Regions from separate parts of the Paracoccus alcaliphilus genome, predicted to be linked through region 2. Evidence: riboswitches for the same ligand, from Rfam matches in the RefSeq annotation. Region 2 holds a riboswitch; each other region holds the start of a gene.
What was found. Region 2 has a riboswitch for cobalamin ahead of JHW40_RS05795 (DUF1636 family protein). Riboswitches for the same ligand answer to the same signal wherever they lie in the genome.

Region 1 (5,575 bases), on a different replicon from region 2:
CCATTCCGCCGCCCGTCATCCTGCGCGATGCACCCGGCGCCGATCATGTCCTGACCACCGAAGCACTGACCTTCGTGGCCACGCTTCAGGCGCGCTTCGGCCTGCGCCTTCATGCGCTGATGGTCGCCCGGCAGCGCCGTCAGGAGCGCATCGACCGGGGCGAGTTGCCCGATTACCTGCCCGAGACGAAAGAAATCCGGCAAGGCATCTGGCAAGCCGCCCCGGTGCCCGAGGCGCTGGCCGATCGCCGGGTCGAGATCACCGGCCCCGTGGATCGCAAGATGATGATCAACGCGCTGAACTCGGGCGCGAAAGTCTTCATGGCCGATTTCGAGGATGCGACCTCGCCCGGTTTCGCCAATATCATCGCGGGCCATGCGAACATGCTGGATTACCGCGACGGCACGCTGCAACATGACGATCCGAAGACCGGCAAGTCCTATCGCATCGGCCTCGATCCCGCGTTGCTGATCGTTCGCCCGCGCGGACTGCATATGGCGGAATCGAATGTGCTGATCGGCGGCCAGCCGGTTTCGGCCGCGCTGTTCGATTTCGGGCTGAACATCTTTCACAATGGCCGCGCGCTGGCTGCTTCGGGACGCGGGCCGTTCTATTACCTGCCCAAGCTGGAAAGCCATCGCGAGGCGAAGTTCTGGAACGAGGTGTTCCTGTTCGCGCAGGACAAGATCGGTCTCGCCCCCGGCACGATCAAGGCCACGGTGCTGATCGAGACCCTGCCTGCCGCTTTCGAGATGGATGAGATCATCTGGGAACTGCGCGACCATATCGCCGGGCTGAACTGTGGCCGGTGGGATTATATCTTCAGCTATATCAAGACGCTGCGCAATCACGGCGCCTATGTTCTGCCCGACCGGGCAGAGGTCACGATGGACCGCGCCTTTCTGGCGACCTATGCTGCGCGGCTGGTCAAGGTGTGTCACCGCCGGGGCATCCATGCGATGGGCGGCATGGCCGCCGCGATCCCGGTGAAGGGCGATCCCGCCGCCAACGAGGCCGCATTCGCGAAGGTGCGCGAGGACAAGCGGCGCGAGGTCGAACTGGGCCATGACGGCACCTGGGTTGCCCATCCCGATCTGGTGCCGGTCGCGCGCGAGGTCTTCGATGCGGCCATGCCGGGGCTGAACCAGATCCGCCGCCAGCGTCAGGATTACCGGATCGAGCCCGCCAAGCTGTTGGCCCCGCATCAAGGTCAGGTGACCGAGGCCGGTATCCGCACCAATATCTCGGTCGCCATCGAATATCTGGCGCAATGGCTGCAAGGCCGCGGCGCGGTGCCGATCAGCAACCTGATGGAGGATGCCGCCACCGCCGAGATCAGCCGCGCGCAGCTGTGGCAATGGCGCCGGCACAATGCGCCGGTGGTGCTGGCCGATGGCGGCGAGGGCCGGCTGACGGACGAATGGTTCGGGCAGCTGGTGCAGGAGGAAATCCTCCGCATCCTCGGACGCCTTGGCCCGAACGGTTTTCATCGCGGCCATTACGCCAGTGCCGCGCGGATCGTGCAGGAGGCGGTCACGGCCGACGTGCTGCCCGACTTCATCACCACCCCGGCCAGTCGTGTCCTGAACGCATTGGACTGAACCCCATGGACATCATTCGCACGCTTTCCCCCTTCGGCGGGCCGATCCCCGGGGACTGCTCTCCGGACAATACCCCGTCGCAATCCGAACCCGTCAAAACCAGAACCGACCATGTTGAAAGGAAACAATATGAAGAACCGAAAGACTTTTTCGGAAATCCGTGCCGAGCTCCTGTCGCGCTACCCCTCCGGGAATACGCCGGGTGGCGTTACGGTCGATGACATCGTGCAACTGCGGTTGCAAAGCACCTATGACACGCATCTGGACATCGCCCGCGACATGGCAACGGTGATGCGCGCCGACATGGCCGCCTATGATGCCGATACCTCGAAATTCACGCAAAGCCTTGGCTGCTGGTCGGGCTTTCACGCCCAGCAGATGATCAAATCGGTCAAGCGCCTGCGCGGCACGGCCAGGGGCACCTATGTCTATCTGTCGGGCTGGATGGTTGCCGGCCTGCGCAACCGCTGGGGTCATCTGCCCGACCAGTCGATGCACGAAAAGACCGCCGTGGCCGATCTGATCAACGAGATCTATGTCTCGCTGCGGCAGGCCGACGAGGTGGCGCTGAACGACCTGTTCAAGGCGCTGAAAGAGGCCGGTACGGATGCGGAACGCCAGCGTGCCATCGCGGCGATCGACGGTTTCGAATCCCATGTCGTGCCGATCATCGCCGATATCGACGCGGGCTTTGGCAACGAACATGCCACCTATCTGCTGGCCAAGGAACTGATCAAGGCCGGCGCCTGCGCGCTGCAGATCGAGAACCAGGTGTCCGACGCCAAGCAATGCGGCCATCAGGACGGCAAGGTCACCGTCCCGCGCGAGGATTTCATCGAAAAGCTGCGCGCCTGCCGTCTGGCCTTCGAGGAGCTGGGTGTCGATGACGGCGTGATCGTGGCGCGCACCGACAGTCTTGGCGCCGGTCTGACCCAGAAGGTGCCGGTCAGCCAGCGCCCCGGCGATCATGCCGCCGAGTATCTCAAATGGCTGAAAACCGCGCCGATCTCTGACGCCAATCCGATCCGTGAGGGCGAGCTGGCCATCTGGCAGGGTGGCGAATTCGTCAAGCCTGCCCGCCTGCCCAACGGGCTGTTTCCGTTCCGCGAAGGTACCGGCCGCGCCCGCGTGATCGAGGACTGCATCGCCAGCCTGCGCGACGGCGGCGCGGACCTGCTGTGGATCGAGACCGACACGCCCAATGTCGACGAAATCGCCGGAATGGTCGCCGAGATCCGCAAGGAAGTGCCGGATGCCAAGCTGACCTATAACAACTCGCCCAGCTTCAACTGGACGCTGAACCTGCGCAAACAGGTCCGCGCGCAGTGGATCAAGGAAGGCCGGATCAACGAGGCCGACTATCCCGACGGCGTTGAGCTGATGAAGGCCGATTACGACGACACCGATCTGGGCCACGAGGCCGACACGCGTCTGCAACGCTTCCAGACTGACATCTCGGCGCGGGCGGGCGTGTTCCACAACCTGATCACCCTGCCGACCTTCCACCTGACCGCGAAATCGGTGGATGAGCTGTCGCACGGCTATTTCGGCGAGCAGAAGATGCTGGCTTATGTCAAGACCGTGCAGCGCGAGGAAATCCGTCGCGGCATCAGCGCGGTCCGGCACCAGCACGAAGTCGGCTCGGACCTTGGCGACACGTTCAAGGAAATGGTCGCGGGCGAGCGCGCGCTGAAAGCGGGCGGACACGCGAACACCATGAACCAGTTCGCCGCCGAATAAACCCGGATCCGGTCGGCGGCCTTCTGGCGTTGGACCCGCCGCCCGGTGCGCCGCCCCGAAAGGGGCGGCGCTTTGCCCCTGCATCCGCGACTTGCCACCAACACCGTCAGGCGCTAGGGGAAGGGTGTCGGTTTCCGCAAGGAATTGAAAGGGAATCCGCCGGGGTGTTTCACGTCCCGAACCGGAACTGCCCCCGCAACTGTAGGCGGTGAGCCCGGCTCGGAATATGCCACTGGACCCAGGGTCCGGGAAGGTCGAGCCAGCTGTGACCCGTCAGTCAGGAGACCTGCCGGCGACGTTTGACCAATCCGAGCGGGTCGGCTCGGGAGGGGATTGTGTTCGGTGCCCCTGTATGCCCGACCGCAACCCGCCTGTTCGGCCTGCCCATAATGCAGCGGAAGGAAGCATTATGCTCAGGTTTACCACGGCGATTGTCGCCACATTTACGCTGGCGCCGATGGCGTTCGCGGCCACCGAATACCCGTTGACCCTGACAAGCTGCGGTCACGAGGTCAGCTTTGACAAAGCGCCCGAAAGCGTCGTCAGCGTCGGCCAGAGCACGACCGAGATCCTGTATATGCTGGGCCTTGCCGACAAGGTCGCGGGGACGGCGCTGTGGATCAATCCGGTCTTGCCGGAATTCGAGGAGGTCGATGCCGGGGTCGAGCGTCTTTCGGACAATGCCCCCAGTTTTGAAAGCGTGCTGGAAAAACGGCCCGGGCTGGTCGTCACCGCCTATGAATGGATGATCGGCCCGCAAGGCGCGGTCGGCACACGCGAGATGTTCGACGACGCGCAGATCCCCAGCTGGATCATGCCCGCCGAATGCGTCGGCAAGGACAATACCCAAAGCATGGATGGCGAACGCACGGTCATGTTCGACACCGCATTGCTCTATCAGGGCATCGAGGAACTGGCGGCGATCTTCGACGTGCAGGATCGTGGCGAGGAACTGATCGCCGACCTGAAGGCGCGCGAGGCGGCAGCGGTCGAACAGGCGCAGGCGCTGAACCTGCCCGAGGACGTGTCGGGCGTGTTCTGGTATTCCTCGGCCGATATCGGGATCGACCCCTATGTCGCCGGGGTGAATGCCGCGCCGGGCTGGATGCTGTCCAAGCTGGGGGTGCAGAACGTCATCACCTCGCAGGAGGAATGGCCGACCGTGGGCTGGGAAACCATCGCCCGCGCCAACCCGACCTTCATCGTCGCGGCCGAGATGAACCGCCGTCGCTTTCCCGCCGACGATATCGAGGTCAAGCGTGAATTCCTGACCGGCGATCCCGTCACCAGCGAAATGGATGCGGTGCAGAACGACCGCATCCTGACGATGGAAGCGAATGCCATGGACCCCTCGGTCCGTTCGATCTTTGCGCTTGAGGCGCTGTCGGATTCGCTGGCCGGGTTCGGTCTGACGCAATGAACCAACGCGCCGCGACTCGTGGTATGGGCTGGCTGTGGCTGTCCCCACTGGTGCTGGCCGCGGCGCTGCTGTTCGGCACGGCGGTCGGCGAGACGCGTATCCCGCTGGCCACCGTGATCGAGGTCATGGCGGTCAAGGCCGGTCTGTCCTCGCAGGTGCTGGACCCGATCGACGCCAGCGTGATCTGGCATTACAGGCTGTCGCGTGCCGTGGTCGCGGCCTGCGGCGGGGCCAGTCTGGCGCTGTCGGGGCTGATCCTTCAGGCGCTGCTGCGCAACCCGCTGGCCGAGCCCTATCTGCTGGGGATCTCGGCCGGGGCCTCGACCGGGGCGGTCATCATTGCGGTGGCGGGCGTCGGTGGCGGGCTGGTCAGCATGTCCGCCGGAGCCTTTGCGGGCGCGTTGACCGCCTTCGCGCTCGTCGCGGGCCTGGCGCGGGTCGCAGGTGGCGGGACAGGCCTGCGAGGGGCCGGGGTCATCATCCTGGCAGGCATCGCCGGATCGCAGATGTTCAACGCCCTGACCGCGCTGATCATCGCGCAATCGGCCAGCGCCGAACAGGCGCGGGGCATCATGTTCTGGCTGCTGGGCAACCTTTCTGGTGTGCGCTGGCCCGATACCCGGCTGGCGGTGCCGATGGCGGCGCTGGGGCTGGGGGTGACGCTGTGGTATGTCCGCGCTCTGGACGCCTTCACATTTGGCGCTGATGCCGCCGCTGCGCTTGGCATTGATTTGCGGCGCACGCAGGCGGTTCTGATCGGCACGGCGGCGCTGGTGACGGCGGTGATGGTCTCGATCGCCGGGGCCATCGGCTT
Region 2 (5,575 bases):
GCAAGTGACGGCGCAGCAATTCCTCGGCCAGTTTGACGCCCTGCGCATGGGCGGCAGGCGTTGGCACCGCGCGCGGATCGACGGAATAGAGGTTGCGCCCGGTCGGCAGCACATCCGCCCGCCCCCGCGCGGGCGAGCCCGAGGGGCCCGGCGCGACATGCCGCCCCGCCAGCGCGGTCAGCAGGCCCGCGCGCTCATCCGCGCCGCTGGGACCGGTGCCGAAGACATGCAGCCCCTCGCCGAACTGGCTTTCCTTGATGTCGCAGACGAAGCGGTCGATGCGGGTGATCGCCTCGGCGGCGCTGGCGTCGGGGGGGATGCCCAGATCATCCTCGACCCCTGCCGCGCGGGCCTCGTCGCGGATGGATGCGATCAGCCGGTCGCGCCGGGCCGGGTCCAGTCCGTCGGCGGTCGAATATTCGTCCAGCAGGCGTTCCAGCCCCGACATCGCCTCGGGCAGCCGCGACGCGATCATCGGGGGCGGCATATGCCCCAGAGTGACGGCGCCAAGGCGGCGCTTGGCCTGCGCGGCCTCGCCCGGGTCGTTGACGATGAAGGGATAGATCACCGGCAGCGGGCCGGTCAGCGCCTCGGGCCAGCAATCACCCGACAGCGCCACCGCCTTGCCCGGCAGCCATTCCAGCGTGCCATGCGCGCCCATATGGATCAGCGTATGCAGTCCCTGCCGGTGCAGCCACAGATAAAACGCGACATAGGCGTGGCGCGGCACGCGGGTCAGGTCGTGATAATCGTCGTCACGGCTGGCGCGCTGGCTGCGTTCGGGTTGCAGGGCCAGCAGCAGCTTGCCACGGCGGATGGCAGCGAATTGGAAGGATTTTCCATCGCAATCCGGGTCGCTGTCAGGGACACCCCATGCCGCCGTCAGATCGCCCTTCAGAGTTTGCGGCAGGTGGTCCAGCGCCGCCAGATATTCGGCCAGCGGCCAGCGGATGCGCGCGGTTCGCAGATCGCTGGCGGCGCCGGGGGCGATGTCATGGCCCTGATCGGCCAGCATCCCCGCCACCGCATCGGCCGAGGCCAGCGCGTCGAGGCCGACCGCATGGGCCATCTGCCAGTCCCGGCCCGGATAGGTGGACAGGATCAGCGCCACCTGCCGATCCTGCGGTGGGGTCCGGCCCAGCCGCAGCCAAGCGCCGACGCGGGCGACGGTCGCGGCGATGCGGTCGGGATCGGGGCGATGGGCAAAGCGGCTGTATTGCAGATCCGGGTCACGCGGTTCGGGCGCCTTGAAGCTGATGACACCGGCAAAGATGCGGCCATCGACCTCGGGCAACACGACATGCATGGCCAGATCGGCGGGGGACAGGCCGCGTTCCGCCCCGGCCCATTCGCGGCGGCGATTGGTGGACAGGGCGACCTGAAACACCGGGCAACCGAAGGTGTCGAAGGGCGTCGCAGCGCCATCGGAGCGGACGGAAAAGCCGGTGGCGTTGACGATGGCCTGCGGCGCGATCTTGGCCCCCGTCAGCCAATCCGCAAAGCCGGGCGCCTTCAGCGAGGGCGCAAAGACCCCGCAAGCGGCAAACCCCGCGTCGCGCAGACCGTGGATCAGCGCATCGACCGGCGCGGTATCGGCGGCGGTCAGATAGCTGCGATAGAAACTGACCAGCACCAGCGGCCCATCCGGCGGCGCCGGGATCACTCCGGCCTGCGGGTCATAAAATCCCATCCGGGGCAGGGATTTCTGCCCCGGCACCGGCCTGGCGAACAGTCCCGCCGCAATCGCCATCTGCGCCAGCGCGGCCTGCGCCGCCACCGCCCCCCCGGTATCGCAAAGCCGCTTCAGCATCCGCAGCGTCGAGGCGGGCACGGTCGAGACCGCATCCAGACGCGGATCGTCGCGCCCGTCGGCGGGCAGCACCGCCAGCGCGATCCCGCGACGCCGCGCCAGATCCTGCACCGAGGCGAGGCCATAGGGCCAATAGGCCTCGCCCCCGATCAGGCGGATCAGGATGCCCTTTGCACCGGCAAGTGTCTGCTCGACATAGGTATCGACCGACACCGGATGGCGCAAAGCCACCAGATTGCACAGCCGCAACGACGGCAATCCGCCCGCCGCACCCCGCCGCGCCCGGTGCCAGCCTGCCGCGAAGGCCCCCAGATCGCTGTCGGAAAACGACAGCACCACCAGATCACCCGGCGTCTGGCTGGGATCATAGGGGGTGTCGGTCTCTTCCAGACCGTGGCTTTCGCGAAAGACGACATGCATCAGGCGGGCACGGCCTCCAGCAACAGGCGGCGGATCGCGGCTTCGTTCACATCGTCATGTTCGGCAATGACCACCAGACGCGAGGCGCGGGGCTGATCGCCCCAGGGACGGTCATATTGATGCCGCACCCGCGCACCCACCGCCTGCACCAGCAGACGCATCGGTTTGCCCGAAACGGCGACATGGCCCTTGACCCGCAGGATGTTCTGCTCGACCGCCAGCCGCTCGATCCCGGCGACCAGTTGCGCGGGATCGTCGATTTCGGGCAGCTCGATCACCACGGTATCGAAATCCTCGTGCTCATGGTCGTCGGCGCCGTCGTGATGGCTGGGGCGTGCCTCCAGATCATCCTCGGCCGCCGCGCCAAGGCCAAGGATCACCTTCGGGTCGATCGCGCCTTCGGTCACGGTCAGGATCGGCAGCTTGCGCGGCGATTCAGCCTCGATCACGGCGCGGGCGGCGGCCACGCCATCCGGCCCGGCCAGATCGGCCTTGGTCAGCAGCACGACATCGGCGCAGGCGATCTGATCCTCGAACACCTCGGACAGCGGGGTTTCGTGGTCCAGGCTGTCATCGGCCTCTCGCTGGGCCTGCACCGCGGATTCGTCGGGGGCAAAGCGGCCCGCCGCCACGGCCTCGGCATCGGCCAGCGCGATCACGCCATCGACGGTGATGCGCGACCGGATCGCGGGCCAGTCAAAGGCCTTCAGCAAGGGCTTGGGCAGGGCCAGCCCCGAGGTCTCGATCAGGATATGGTCGGGCTTTTGGGGCATCGCCATCAGCCGCTCCAGCGTCGGGATGAAGTCATCGGCGACGGTGCAGCAGATGCAGCCATTCGACAGTTCCATGATGTTTTCCGCCGGGCAGTTCTCATCCGCGCAGGATTTCAGGATATCGCCATCGACGCCCACGGTGCCGAATTCATTGACCAGCACGGCCAGCCGCCGCCCCTGCGGGTTGGCCATCAGATGCCGGATCAGCGTCGTCTTGCCGGAACCGAGAAAGCCGGTGATGACGGTGACGGGGGTTTTGGTCAGATCGGACATGGATCACTCACTTTCTTGGGGATCGGGCAGGGGGACAAGCGGCGGAATCCGGGCAAGGCTTTGCTTGCGGAAGATGACGGGGCGTTCGCGCCACGGCACCAGCCCGTCAGCGGCGGCGGCATAGGCGGCGGCGCCCGTCAGGATCTCTGGCGCGTCCGAGGGCGTCAGGCGACCATAGACATAGGTCCACTTGCCAGGGCCCGACAGCGCGACCGAGCAGCCCTGCGAACAGGCCGACAGACATTCGACGGCGCGGATCTCGACCCCCGCCGGGGCGGATGCGGTCAGGGCGGCGTGCAGTTCGGCGCCGGGACGGGGGTCGGCTGCGGCCTCGGGGTCGATGCCCCGGCAGGTCGTGCAGACATGCAATACGGCGCGCGCCATGCGGCCCTCCGTGAACTGGTGGCGCGGGGCATGGGCCGAGGGGCAGGGACACACCCCTGCCAACCGGTCGCGGATCACCCCGTCCGCCCGTGAAAATCGTGCGCTGGCAGGTCTCCCGGCTTGCGGATTCAGGGTTTCCCCAACGGTCGGCCCGCCTTCCCGGCATTTGCCAGTGGCTTGGGCGACCTTTCCGGTCACGGTCGCGGGGGCGGCTGCTTTCAGGCGTGATGCCTGTCGCATTCCCTCTTGGCCTGTCATAGGACAGGAACCAGCGCGCCCCCAACTGAGGCGTGCGCCCCTGTCTTGTCAAGCCGGAGGAGCACAAAGCATGACCGACAGCCACGACATCACCCCCCCCATCACCGCCGAGGAACAGGCCCGCCACGCCGCGAAGATGGCAAAGATCAAGGCCGCCCGCGACAGGATGATGCAGGGCAAGACCGGCGAAAAGGGCCTGATCATCGTCCATACCGGGCCGGGAAAGGGCAAATCCAGCAGCGGTTTTGGGATGATCCTGCGCTGCATCGCCCATGACATGCCCTGCGCGGTGGTGCAGTTCATCAAGGGCGCGTGGGACACCGGCGAACGCCGTCTGCTGACCGCGCATTTCGCCGATTTGTGCCAGTTTCACGCGATGGGCGAGGGGTTTACATGGGAAACGCAGGACAAATCCCGCGACATCGCCGCCGCTCAGGCAGGCTGGCAGAAGGCGAAGGACCTGATCCGCGACCCGTCGATTCGCATGGTGCTGCTGGACGAAATCAACATTGCGCTGCGCTATGGCTATTTGCAGGCGGATGAGGTGGTGGATTTCCTGCTGGCCGAGAAGCCGCCGCTGACCCATGTGGTGCTGACCGGCCGCAACGCCCCCGATCTGCTGATCGAGGCGGCGGATCTGGTGACCGAGATGGCATTGCTGAAACATCCCTTCCGATCAGGCGTCAAGGCCCAGCCGGGGGTTGAGTTCTGATCCGGTCCGTCCCATCTTTGCTGCGTTGCAAAAATCTTTCCGTGCGGCGTTGAACCGCATCGGCCCCGGCGGGTTGTCTTTCGGCGGCCGGGAATGCCTGCGCGGCGCGGATGTAAAAGGAGTTGCTGCGCGATGCTGCCCCCCAAGATCCCTGCCGATGCTGCCCTGTTTCTGGATTTCGATGGCTGCCTGGTAGAGATCGCCCCAACCCCCGATGCGATTTCCGTGCCCCCCGCGCTGCCGGGGGCGCTGGCGCGGCTGTATCGGCGGCTGGATGGGGCGGTGGCGCTGATCTCGGGGCGTTCGGCCAGTGAATTGCGGGGCTTTCTGCCCGATTTTCCCGGCATTGTCGCCGGCAGCCACGGGGCCGAACTCTCGCTGCCGGGCCAGCCCATCCGCCCGATTGACGATGAGGGGGTGGATGTCGGCGCCCTGCAACGGCGGGTCGCGGCGCTGGCGGCAGAGCATCCCGGCCTGCTGGTCGAAGCCAAGCCGCATGGCGTGGCGTTGCATTACCGCGCCGCCCCCGAACTGGGATGCTGGGTCACCCAGACCATGCAGGCGTTGGCCGGGGACTATCCCTCGCTGGTGCTGCAACCGGCCAAGATGGCGGTCGAGCTGCGTCCGGCCTCGGCGGGCAAGGACCGGGCGCTGGCGCTGCTGATGCAGCATCCGCCCTTTGCCGGGCGGCTTGCGATCTATGCCGGGGACGACCTGACGGACGAGGCCGCCATCGCCGAGGCGCAGGATCGCGGTGGCATCGGCATCAAGGTCGGGCCCGGCGACAGCGTGGCCCGCCACCGTCTGGCCGACCCGAACGCCATGCTGCGCTGGCTGGAGGATGCGGCATGAGCGGTGGACGTCTGGTCGTCGTCTCGAACCGGCTGCCCCTGGGTGAAAACCCCTCGGGCGGGCTGGTCGTGGCGCTGGAGGATGCGCTGAAGA
Region 3 (5,575 bases), 270 kb from region 2:
CCGATCAGCAGGGACGCCAGACACAGCGCCGCGACCAGAACCGCCAGCGCCGCCAGCAGCAGATGATTGCGCCCCTGCGCGCGCCTGGTCATTGCCCGCCCACCAGTGCCGCCCGCGCCCGGGCCAGGGTCTCGATGGCGCGCAGCACATGCGGAGTGCCGCAGATCCAGTCGCGGTCGCTGACGGTTTCCACCGGGCTTTGCGCCATGACCTGCCGCAGGGCGGGATGGTCATAGATCTCTTCGGCGCGCGACGCGCCATGATTGCGGCTGTCCAGCACCACCAGATCGGGGTCGGCCAGCACCAGCAATTCCAGCGGCAGGAAGCCGCCAAAGGGGATGCCCGCATCGGCGGCGATATTGCGAAAGCCTGCCGTCAGCAGGATCTGCCCCGCCAGACTGGAATCGCCGGAACTGTAACCATTCGCGGAATAAAGCGCGGCGCTGGGGTCCTTTCCCTCGGCATCGCCCAGCCGCGCCAGATCGGCGTCGAATCCTTGGATGATCCGCTGCGCCTCGGCCTCTCGGCCCAGCACCTGCCCCATCCGGCGGATGCCGTGGCGCAGCCCGTCAAGGTCGCTCACGATGTCGAACTCCTCGACAGGCACCTCCAGCCGCCGCAACATATCCACCGCCGTCCGCGAGGTATAGCGCCCCGCCAGCACCAGATCGGGCTGCATCAGAAACACCTCTTCGGCCAGCCCGTGATTGACCTCATAGCCCGCCGCCTCGCGCGTCATGGCCGAGGCGCGCGGGTCCAGCGCCAGATGACTGACCGAGACCAACTGCCCCGGCGCGGCCAGCATCATCGCCAACTGATCGGTGCAGAGGTTCATCGACAGCACACGCTGCGGCGGCGCGGCCCCGGCACCTGCGCCAATGCCGCCCGCAAGGCAGGCGGCCAGCAGCCAGCGCCTCACCATCTGGCGGACAGCCCGACATAGGCCGTGCGGCCCTGCCCGTAATAGCCCCATGCCTCGGAATAATCCTTGTCGAACAGGTTCACCACCCGGCCCGACAGGCGGACATGGTCGGTCAGGTCATAATGGGCCGCAAGGTTGACGGTGGTGAAATCGGGAAGCTTGGTGGTGTCCGGGGCAAAGCTGCGAAACCATTCTTCATCATGATTGCCGGCGACATGACGCAACTCGGCCGTGACCGCGCCGCGACCTTGCGCAAAATCGACCCGCGCGCGCAGATGTGCCTCGTGGCGCGGCACACGGGCAAGGACACCGCCATCCTCTTTTCTCGCATCGTTATAGGTGTAATCGGCGCCAATGCGGAAATTGCCGGTCACCTGCATGTCGGCGGTCAGCTCAAAACCCTTGCGGGTGCTGGTGCCGTCGATATTGACCGAGGTTTCGCCGGTGCCAATAATCATGTCCTCGACCTTGCTGGTAAAGACGGTCAGCCCAGCCTGCCCGCGCCCGTCGGCAAAACCCAGATCGGCGCCGATTTCATATCCGAGGCTGGTTTCCGGCGTCAGGTCCGGGTTGCCCTCATAACTGCCGGGGATATAACCATATTGTTCGAACATGGTCGGATTGACCGTGGCCCGGCCGATGGCAGCGCGAAGCCGCAGATCGCGCTCCGGCGCCTGCCACGCAGCGGCAAGGTTCCACGAGGTCGCGTCGCGAAAGACATCGTTCAGATCGCGCCGGATACCGGCCTGAACACTGGCGCCGTTGTCGAAACCGCCCTGATATTCCAACGCCAGCGAAGTCATGTCACGTTCGTAATCGCCGCCCGGTGCGAATGAGGCCCGATAGGTCTCGCGCCGCTTGCTGGCGGCGAAATTCAGCTTTTGCGCGGCATTGCGGGCATCATTACCGTCAATGGCCCATGTCGCACCAAGGCGAAGTTCGCGACGACGCGAAGCATCGTCGTAATCCGGCACGCCGTCCCTGAAATGATCGGTATCCTGATTCACGCCGGTCACGGTCAGCCGGTTCAGCAGCCTGCCGCCCATCGCCTCGGCCTCCAGCCAGAGCGAGCCATAGACCTCGTCCCGGTCGGCGGTCAGCGGGGCGTCGATGACGTAATCGTCGGGGTCATCCACCGGCTCCCACGCGCCGTCCTCATCATATGAGCCGGCTTGATCATAACCGTATTTCTGCCAGCTTCGGCGCAGGGTGAAACCGGTGCTGATCCCGTCGCCCAGATCGTAGGAACCATTAAGCGCCAGCGCCTCGCGGTCGTTGAAATCGCGATCGCCACCGGGGGTGCGCGAGGTGTCGTCGCCATCGGTGTGGCGGCTGGCGATGGACAAGCTGATCGCGCCGCGCTCACCCGCCGCGCGAAGATAGGCATTAGCAGCGCGAGTGCCCTGACCGCCCAGTTCTACGCCACCGCCATAGGACAGACCCGGCGCGTCGGCCCGGCGGGTGGTGATCGAGATCACGCCCGAGGCGGCGTTGGGCCCGTGAATCGAGGATTGCGGGCCGCGCAGGATCTCGATCCGCTCGATATTGTCGGTCAACATACCGCTGAAGATATAGTTCCCCTGGCCGGGGGAATTGGCCTCGACCCCGTCGATCAGCACCAGCACATGGTTGGCCTCTCCGCCCCGGATGCGGATGCCGGTCAGCGTCTCTCCGGTCGAAGTGACGGAAACGCCCGGCACGCCGCGCAGCGCATCCTGAACGGTGGCGATGCCGCGCGCCTCGATCTCGTCACCGGTCAGCACCGTATGGGCGCGACCATAGCCATCGGCGGCCACCGGGCTCATCCCGCCCGAGATCACGATCTCATCCAGCATCAGCGCACCATCCTGCGCCATCGCGGCAAAGGGCGTCAGGGCGACGGTCAGGGCGATCAGGGAACAATTGCGGTCACGAAACATGACAGGGCCTTTCCAGCGCAGGCCTGGCCTGCGGTTTGCAGATGCAGACTGCGGATCAGGCCGGGACGGCCCGCCGCGGTCACGGTGGCTGTCACCTCTGCGGAGTGGCCGCTTTCCGTGCGCGCCCCGCGCCGGAAATGGGTGAGCGCACCGGCAGGTCTCCTGGCTTGCGGATCATCGCTTTGGCCGCCTTCCCGGACTGCGTCCAGTGGCATGGAGGGCCATCGCTCACCGCTTACAGTTGCGGGGGCAGCCGCGGATTTGCACCTTTCGCCAGATGGCGAAGGGCACGCACCGGCGTTCCCTTTTCATCCGGCGCGAACCGGAACCGAAGCTGATAACGGCATGGCGCAGCCGCCCCGCCCTGTCAAGCGATCCGGTAGCTGATTGCGCCAACAGGCGCGGCCTGCCTTAGCGGTTGCGGGTATCGACCGGATAGCTGGTCGAGAACCGCATCCTCTCCATCACGAAATGCGAAGTGATGTTCTTGATCGGCACGGCATCGGTCAGGTCGCGATACAGCCGGTCGAAATCGGCCATGTCCGAGACCGAAACCCGCAGCAGGTAATCCAGCTCCCCGGCCATGCGGTAAACCTCCATGATCTCGGGCATGGTGTCGATCGCGCGCGAGAATTGCTGGCGCCATTCGCTGCTGTGATCGGGGGCCTCGACGCCGACAAAGACGGTCAGGCCAAAGCCCAGACGGGCGGGATTGGCCAAAGCGACGCGACCGGTCAGCACGCCGGTCGCCTCCAGCTTCTGGATGCGTTTCCAGCAGGGGGTCTGCGTCAGCCCCACCCGATCCGCGATCCGGGCGACAGGCATCGTCGCGTCGCGCATCAGTTCGGCGACGATCTTGCGGTCGATAAGGTCAAGCGCGGTCATCTGCGGTCGTCCTTCATGCGTGATGCGGGCCCAGGGCCCGCTTTCCTGTTCTTCAGAATGCTCTAAAATAGCGAAATGTCCACTGTCTTTATCGTGTATTGGCGATTTTTCTGCCATTTTTGTGGTTTTTCATTCTCTTACAAATGGTTATGAGAGAACCTTCTGACCGGCACAAAAGCACAGCCTTCCCAAGCCATTGTCCGACGCCCTAGATAGGCGGGCCGCCAACCGGAGTTCAGACGATGATTCACACCGCCGCCGCCCGCCTTGCCGAAACCGGCCTGCGGCTGCGCGCCATGATGGGCGGAGGCGAAACACTGCGGCAGCGGCTGGTGCTGGACGATCCGCCCCCGCAGGCGGATATCTGGGTGCATGGCGCCTCGGTCGGAGAGCTGGTTTCCGCCCGCATCATCATCGAGGCGCTGGCCGGATCGGCGCAGGTTCTGGTGACGGCCAACAGCCCGACCGGGCGCGACATGGCCGCGGGATGGGGTCTGCCTGCGCGGCTGGCGCCGCTGGATGTGCCGGGCGCGCTGGGGCGGTTTCTGGACGCCGCCCGCCCCCGTCTGGCGCTGACCGTCGAGGGCGAGTTCTGGCCGCTGCGTTCGCGCATGCTGGCGGCGCGGGGCGTGCCGCAGGCGATGATCGGGGCGCGGATCTCGGCCCGCTCGGCGGTGCGCTGGGGGCGATTGCGCGGCCTGATCGCGCCGGTTCTGGGCCGGATCGAGGCGCTGTCGGCGCAGGATGCGGGCAGCGAGGAGCGGTTGCGCGCCCTTGGCCTGCCGCAAGCCGCGATCCTGCCGCGTCTGGACCTGAAGCTGCTGGCCCCCGCCGCGATTGCGCCGCCGCCCGACGATCCGGCGCGGGACCGCGTGTGGCTGGCTGCCTCGACTCATGAGGGCGAGGACGGCGTGATCCTTGATGCCTGGCTGGCCGCGCGGCAGTCCTGCCCCGATCTGCGGCTGATCCTGGCCCCCCGCCACCCGAGACGCGGTGATGAGATCGCGACGCTGATCGCGGCGCGCGGGTTGACCGTGGCGCGGCGGTCGGGTGGGGCGGAAAGCGGGCCGGTGCTGCTGGCCGATACATTGGGCGAGATGTCGCGCTGGTATGCGGCTGCAGGCATCTGTTTCATCGGCGGCACGCTGACCGACCGGGGCGGGCACACCCCGTGGGAGCCTGCCGCATGGCGCTGCGCGATCCTGCACGGCCCCCATGTCAGCAACCATGCCGAAGGCTTTGCGGCGCTGGCGCAGGCCGGGGCCGCGCGGCAGCTTCATCCGCAGGATCTGGGCGCCACGGTGGCCCGGCTGGCCGCTGATCCGGCGCAGGCGCAGCGGATGGGACATGCCGCCCGCGCGGTGCTGGACCGGCGCGCAGGCAATCCCGCGTCCCTGATCGCGCGGCTTCGCGATCTTGCGAATACCCGCGACAGAAACGATATACAGGGGCAGTAAAGCCGAGTAGTCACATGATCCGTTACAATCTTCGCTGCGAGAATGGGCATGAGTTCGACAGCTGGTTCCGGTCCTCGGACGGGTTCGAGACGATGAGGGCTGCCGGTCAGGTCGGCTGCGCCATCTGCGGCAATGCCAAGGTGGAAAAGGCGCTGATGGCCCCTGCCGTGCCCGCCGAGCGGCCCAGCCTGACGGCCCCGCAATCGGATATCGAGACCGCGCTGGACAGGTTGCGCCAGCATGTCGAACAGAACTCGGATTATGTCGGGCTGAGCTTTGCCGACGAGGCCCGCGCCATGCATGAAGGCCGCAGCCCGGCCCGCGCCATCCATGGCGAGGCCCGTCCCGACGAGGCCCGCGCGCTGGTCGAGGACGGCGTGCCGGTCATGCCC
Region 4 (5,575 bases), on a different replicon from region 2:
ATCCCGCGCTGGAGGACCGGCAGGCCCATCTGTGGGACCTGATGCGGGACGAGGCACGCGCCGCCGATCAGGAACTGCTTGATGGATAACAGCACGCAAACCGCCCGCCCGGTCCCCTTCCGGGGCGGCGGGTTCCAGCCCGTGCCGATCCGCGGCGTGGCCATCGCGCTGTTCGCCCTGCTGCTGATCGTAGCCGAGATCGGCACCCGCAGCGGCTGGATTTCGGCGCTGACCCTGCCCCGCCCCTCGGCCGTGTTCGGCACGCTTTACCGGCTGTGGGATACCGGCCTGTTATGGACGCATCTTCTGCCCTCGTTGCAGCGGCTGCTGGTGGGCGGCAGTCTGGGGCTGGCCGCCGGGATCGGGCTGGGGGTGATGATCGGGCTGTTCAGCCTTGTTCGCGCCGGTCTGGTGCCGCTGGTGGCGGCACTGTTCCCGATCCCCAAGATCGCGCTGCTGCCGCTGTTCGTGATCTGGTTCGGCATCGACGAGGCGTCGAAATACGCCCTGATCGCCTTTGGCACCTTCACCCCCACGGTGGTCGCGACCTATGGCGCGGTGGACAATGTTGACCGCACCCTGATCCGCATGGGGCAAAGCTTCGGGATGAGCTGGCTGTCCATCGTTCGCAAGATCGTGCTGCCGGGCGCCTTCCCCGCGATCCTGTCGGGCCTGCGGGTGTCGATCTCGATCGCCATCATCCTGCTGGTCGCGGCCGAGATGCTGGGCGCGCGCTATGGCGTCGGCTCCTATATCCTCGAAGCCGGGTCGCTTTATGATCTGGAAAAGCTGTTCGCGGGGGTCACCATCCTGTCGCTGATGGGCCTGATCGTGAACGCCGTGATCGGCTGGGTCGAGCGTTCCTTCATCAACTGGCGATGACACAACCCCGACCATAACAGAGTTGACGCGCCGGGTGCGCGTCACTACACGCACCCGTGACGGTTTCCGATTTCGGAATGAAAAGGGAACGCAGTGCGGACGCTTGTCCCATGCTGCGGCTGCCCCCGCAACTGTAGGCGGAGAGCCTTTGCCAACGGCCACTGGGTGCGATCCCGGGAAGGCGGCAAATGGTGTTGACCCGCAAGCCAGGAGACCTGCCGTCAGCCGTTGTCACGCGTGAACACATCGGGCGGGGTGCCCCGGTGGGACAGTCATCCGCCCGCAGATGGCGGGCAACCGGATGTCGCGTTTGCAGTGACGGTGAACCTATCGCTGGAGCCACATTCGTGCGCCATCAATCCGCTTTCCGGTCCACGCGCCGTCGCGCGCAGGACAATATCTCCGCTCATGCCCATATCCGAAACCGCAGCGCGGCCCTGCTGGCCCTGCTGATCGGTACGGCATCGCCCGCCGCCGCGCAGGATGATCTGGTGCTGGACACGATCACCGTCGAAGGACTGTCCTTTGGCGCGGGTCTGGATATTCAGACGCCTTCCACCGCGGGCAGCCGTCTGGGGCTGAGTTCCTTCGACACCCCTGCCAGCGTGCAGGTGATCGGGGCGCAGACCATCCGGCAGCGCGGGCAGCGCGATGTCAATCAGGCCATCGCCCAGAACGGCACCGGCATCAGCTTTCACGGGTCTCCGGGCAATGGCGGCACCTCGTTCAGCATGCGGGGCTTCAACGGTCATGCCTCGGTCACGCGGCTTTATGACGGCACCCGGTTATATCCGGGGTCGGGCACCATCACCTTTCCCTTCGACAGCTGGAGCGTGGAGCGGATCGAGATCCTCAGCGGTCCCGCCTCGGTCCTTTACGGCGAAGGCGGCGTCGGCGGCGCCATCAATATCATCCCGAAACGTCCCCTGACCGACCGCAGCCGGAACGAGATCCGCGCGACGGTGGGTACAGACGGCCAGCGCGGACTGGCCTTCGGCAGCGCCGGCCCGATCAACGAGGTTCTTGCCTACAGCTTCGACGTCAATGGCGCGGCAGCGGATGGCTGGCTGGACCGCAACGACACCTCCAGCCTGTCGCTGTCGGCGGCGCTGCGCTGGCAGGCGACCGAGGATCTGGCGCTGACGCTGTCCCATGATTATGGCGACAACAGGCCGGGCAGCTATTTCGGAACGCCACTGGTCGATGGTCGCATCGACGAACGCGTGCGTGATCGCAATTACAATGTCGGCGACGATCTGGTCCGCTTCAAGGACGCCTATACCCAGTTGCGGGCCGAATGGACGCCTGCGGATAACGTGACGATCCGCAGCAACAGCTATTACCTGACCAGCGACCGCAACTGGCGCAATGTCGAGGATTACCTCTATCGCCCCGAAACCGGCGATGTGCTGCGGCAGTTCTATATCGCGATCAACCATGATCTGGAACAGATCGGCAACCGCACCGACGCCACCATCCAGACCACGCCCGGCGGGATGGAAAACACCACCACCATCGGTTTCGACGTGAACCGGATCAAGTTCAGGAACACCAACAACTCACCCTATCCGGGCGAGTCGGAGGTGGATTTCCTCAATCCGCAGCCGGGTTCCTTCGGGCCGCATGACATGGCGACCACCGCCGATACGACCACCGATCAATATGCGCTGTTCATCGACAACCGGTTGCAGATCAACGACCAATGGGCACTCGTCGGCGGGCTGCGCTATGACAATCTGCGCGTCAGCCGCGTCGATCCGGCCTTTGTCCACCGGCTGGATTCCACCAGCTGGCGGTTGGGCGCGGTCTATAACCCGGTGCCCGATGTCGCCATCTATGCGCAATATTCCCGCGCGGCCGAACCGATCGGGAATGTCCTGTCGCTGTCCGAAAGTCAGGCGGATCTGAAGCTGACCAAGGCGCGACAGCAGGAAGTCGGCATCAAGTTCGGCTTTATGGACGGGCGCGGCGATGCCACGCTGGCGGCTTACCGGATCGTCAAGAACGATCTGCTGGCCCGCGACCCCGATGACCCGAACATCACCTTGCAGATCGGGCAGCAAAGCGCCAAGGGGGTCGAGGCGGCTGTCGGGTTCGAAATCACCCCGACCCTGCGCATCGACGTGAACGGGGCGCTGATCTCGCCGCGCTATGACGATTACCTGCAATCGGCGGGTGATTATTCCGGCAACCGTCCCCCGAATACCCCGCGCCGCGTGGCCAATATCTGGGGATCATGGGCCTTTGCCGAGGGTTGGGTGGCCCGCGCCGGCGCGCATTACGTGAGCGAGGTTTTCACCAATGACGCCAACACCACCACGCGCCCGTCCTACACCGTGGTCAATGCCGGGCTGCAATGGAAGCCGCGCGAGAACATGAGCCTGGACCTGAACATCCATAACCTGACCGACCGGCTTTATGCGACCTCGGGCGGGGCGACCCAATGGCTGCTGGCACCGCCGCGCAGCGCATCGCTCGATTTCCACGTCACCTTCTAGGATGGCCCAGGATCTGAAGGTGCGGGGCCTGTGCTGGGGCCCGCATCCCGCCCGGCGGATCATCGAAGAGATCAGCTTTGATGTATCCGCCGGTTCGACCACGGTGATCGTCGGTGCGAACGGGGCGGGGAAATCGACACTGCTGCGCAGCATCTATCGCCAGAACCGCCCCGATGCCGGGCAAGTCATGGTCGGCGGGCGCGATATCTGGCAGATCCCCGCGCGCGATTCCGCACGCCTGATCGCGGCAGTCCTGCAAGAGGTCGCGCCCGATTTCGCCTTTACCGTGCAAGAGGTCGTGGCGATGGGCCGCATCCCCCATCACGACAGCCTGTTTTCGCGCCGCAGGGCGGATGACGCGATCATCGCACAGGCCCTGTCCGATTTCGAGCTGGCGGATTTCGCCGACCGGCCCTTCAGCGGGTTGTCGGGGGGCGAAAAGCAGCGCGCCCTGCTGGCCCGCGCCATCGTCCAGCAGCCGCAACTGATCGTGCTGGACGAGCCGACGAACCATCTGGATATCCGCCATCAGCTTGAGATCATTCAGATGCTGCGGCGTCTGGACATGACCGTCCTGGTCACGCTGCACGACCTGAACCTTGCCGCCGCGCTGGCCGATCAGGTGCTGGTCATGCGCGACGGCCGCATCTGCGCGCTCGGTCCCCCCAAGGCGGTGCTGACGCCGGACACCATCCGCACCGCCTTCGAAGTCGCCGCCGATATCGACTGCCATCCCCGGACCGGCAGACCACGTTTTTCCTTCGATCTGCTGCCTTGAAAGGCCCGCCATGACCCGCCTTTTCGCCACCCTTGCCGCCCTTTGCCTGACCACCCTGCCCGCCACCGGCGCCGACTTCCCCGTCACCGTCACCAGTTGCGACCGTCAGATCAGCTTTGACGCCCCGCCCGAACGTGCCATCGCCCACGGCTCGAACCTGGTCGAGATCATGCTTGCGCTGGGGTTGGAGGATCGGATGCTGGGCTATAGCGGCCGGATCGAGCGGGTTCAGGCCGCGACCGATCTGTTCCCCGCCGCCGCAGCCCTGCGCCCGCTGCAACGCGATTACCCGACGCTGGAGGTGCTGCTGGAGGAAGAAACGGATTTCTATTTCGCGGGCTGGAGCTATGGCATGCGCGTCGGCGGAGAGGTCACCCCCGACAGTCTGGCCCGCTTTGGCATCCCGGTCTATGAGCTGTCGGAATCCTGCATCCGGCTGGGGCAGAAGAACCGGCCCGGCTTCGACTATCTGTTCCGCGATCTGGAAAATCTGGCGGCGATCTTCGGCGTGACGGAACGGGCGGATGCGCTGATCGCGGATTACCGCGCCCGACTTGACCGCGTGGCCCAAAAGGTCGCCGCGCAGGATCAGCGGCCCCGCATCTTCATCTATGATTCCGGCGACAAGGTGCCCATCACCGCGGGCGGCTATGCCATGCCGCAGGCGATCATGGAGGCGGCGGGCGGCACCAATATCGCCGGAGATATCCAGAACAGCTGGGTCCGCATCGACTGGGAAACCGTCGCCGAACGCGATCCGCAGGTGGTCGTGATCGTCGATTACGGAGAGGTTACGGCCGCCGAAAAGATCGCCTTCATGAAGGACCACCCCGCCTTTGCCCATATCGCCGCGATCCGCGACGACCGCTTTCTGGTGCTGGGCTATGACGACCTGACCCCCGGCCCGCGCAATATCCTCGCGGTCGAGCGTCTGGCCGATTTCCTTCACGGTGGTTGAGATGGATTTCCTGCGACAGCGCTTTGCCTTGGTCTGCATCATCGGGCTGGCCCTGTGCTTCGTCTCGGTCACGCTGTCGGTCAGCATCGGCTCGACCCCGATCCCGGCGGGCACGGTCTGGCGGGTCGTGCTGCACAAGCTGTCGCTGCTGCCAGTGACGCCCGACTGGACCGAAGGGCGGGCCAACATCATCTGGGATCTGCGCCTGCCGCGCGCCCTGCTGGCGGCGATGGTCGGCGCCGGGCTGGGCATGGCGGGGGCGGTAATGCAAAGCGTGACGCGAAATCCGCTGGCCGATCCGCATCTGCTGGGCGTGTCCGCCGGGGCGGGCTTCGGGGCCAATCTGGCGATCCTGATGCTGGGCAACCTGCTGGGCGTCTTTACCGTGCCGCTGCTGGCCTTTGCCGGGGCGCTGGCAGCCACCGGCATCGTGGTCTCGGTCGCGGGCTTCACCCACAG

Region 1: another riboswitch for cobalamin. It lies ahead of JHW40_RS22080 (ABC transporter substrate-binding protein); the one in region 2 lies ahead of JHW40_RS05795 (DUF1636 family protein).
Region 3: another riboswitch for cobalamin. It lies ahead of JHW40_RS07095 (TonB-dependent receptor plug domain-containing protein); the one in region 2 lies ahead of JHW40_RS05795 (DUF1636 family protein).
Region 4: another riboswitch for cobalamin. It lies ahead of JHW40_RS19660 (TonB-dependent receptor); the one in region 2 lies ahead of JHW40_RS05795 (DUF1636 family protein).

What each region holds. Positions count from the first base shown of each region.
Region 1 is NZ_CP067126.1:361,100-366,674, reverse strand. Features, by position in the region: gene aceB (malate synthase A) at 1-1,601, shown strand, start outside; gene JHW40_RS22085 (isocitrate lyase) at 1,731-3,341, shown strand; cobalamin riboswitch at 3,453-3,649, shown strand; gene JHW40_RS22080 (ABC transporter substrate-binding protein) at 3,751-4,761, shown strand; gene JHW40_RS22075 (FecCD family ABC transporter permease) at 4,758-5,575, shown strand, end outside.
Region 2 is NZ_CP067124.1:1,129,318-1,134,892, forward strand. Features, by position in the region: gene cobN (cobaltochelatase subunit CobN) at 1-2,230, opposite strand, end outside; gene cobW (cobalamin biosynthesis protein CobW) at 2,230-3,276, opposite strand; gene JHW40_RS05795 (DUF1636 family protein) at 3,280-3,660, opposite strand; cobalamin riboswitch at 3,749-3,948, opposite strand; gene cobO (cob(I)yrinic acid a,c-diamide adenosyltransferase) at 3,989-4,630, shown strand; gene otsB (trehalose-phosphatase) at 4,763-5,482, shown strand; gene JHW40_RS05810 (alpha,alpha-trehalose-phosphate synthase (UDP-forming)) at 5,479-5,575, shown strand, end outside.
Region 3 is NZ_CP067124.1:1,396,752-1,402,326, reverse strand. Features, by position in the region: gene JHW40_RS07105 (FecCD family ABC transporter permease) at 1-92, opposite strand, end outside; gene JHW40_RS07100 (ABC transporter substrate-binding protein) at 89-922, opposite strand; gene JHW40_RS07095 (TonB-dependent receptor plug domain-containing protein) at 916-2,841, opposite strand; cobalamin riboswitch at 2,977-3,189, opposite strand; gene JHW40_RS07090 (Lrp/AsnC family transcriptional regulator) at 3,253-3,726, opposite strand; gene JHW40_RS07085 (3-deoxy-D-manno-octulosonic acid transferase) at 3,969-5,183, shown strand; gene JHW40_RS07080 (DUF1178 family protein) at 5,198-5,575, shown strand, end outside.
Region 4 is NZ_CP067125.1:272,852-278,426, reverse strand. Features, by position in the region: gene JHW40_RS19670 (ABC transporter ATP-binding protein) at 1-89, shown strand, start outside; gene JHW40_RS19665 (ABC transporter permease) at 82-882, shown strand; cobalamin riboswitch at 926-1,119, shown strand; gene JHW40_RS19660 (TonB-dependent receptor) at 1,230-3,380, shown strand; gene JHW40_RS19655 (ABC transporter ATP-binding protein) at 3,382-4,158, shown strand; gene JHW40_RS19650 (ABC transporter substrate-binding protein) at 4,169-5,116, shown strand; gene JHW40_RS19645 (FecCD family ABC transporter permease) at 5,118-5,575, shown strand, end outside.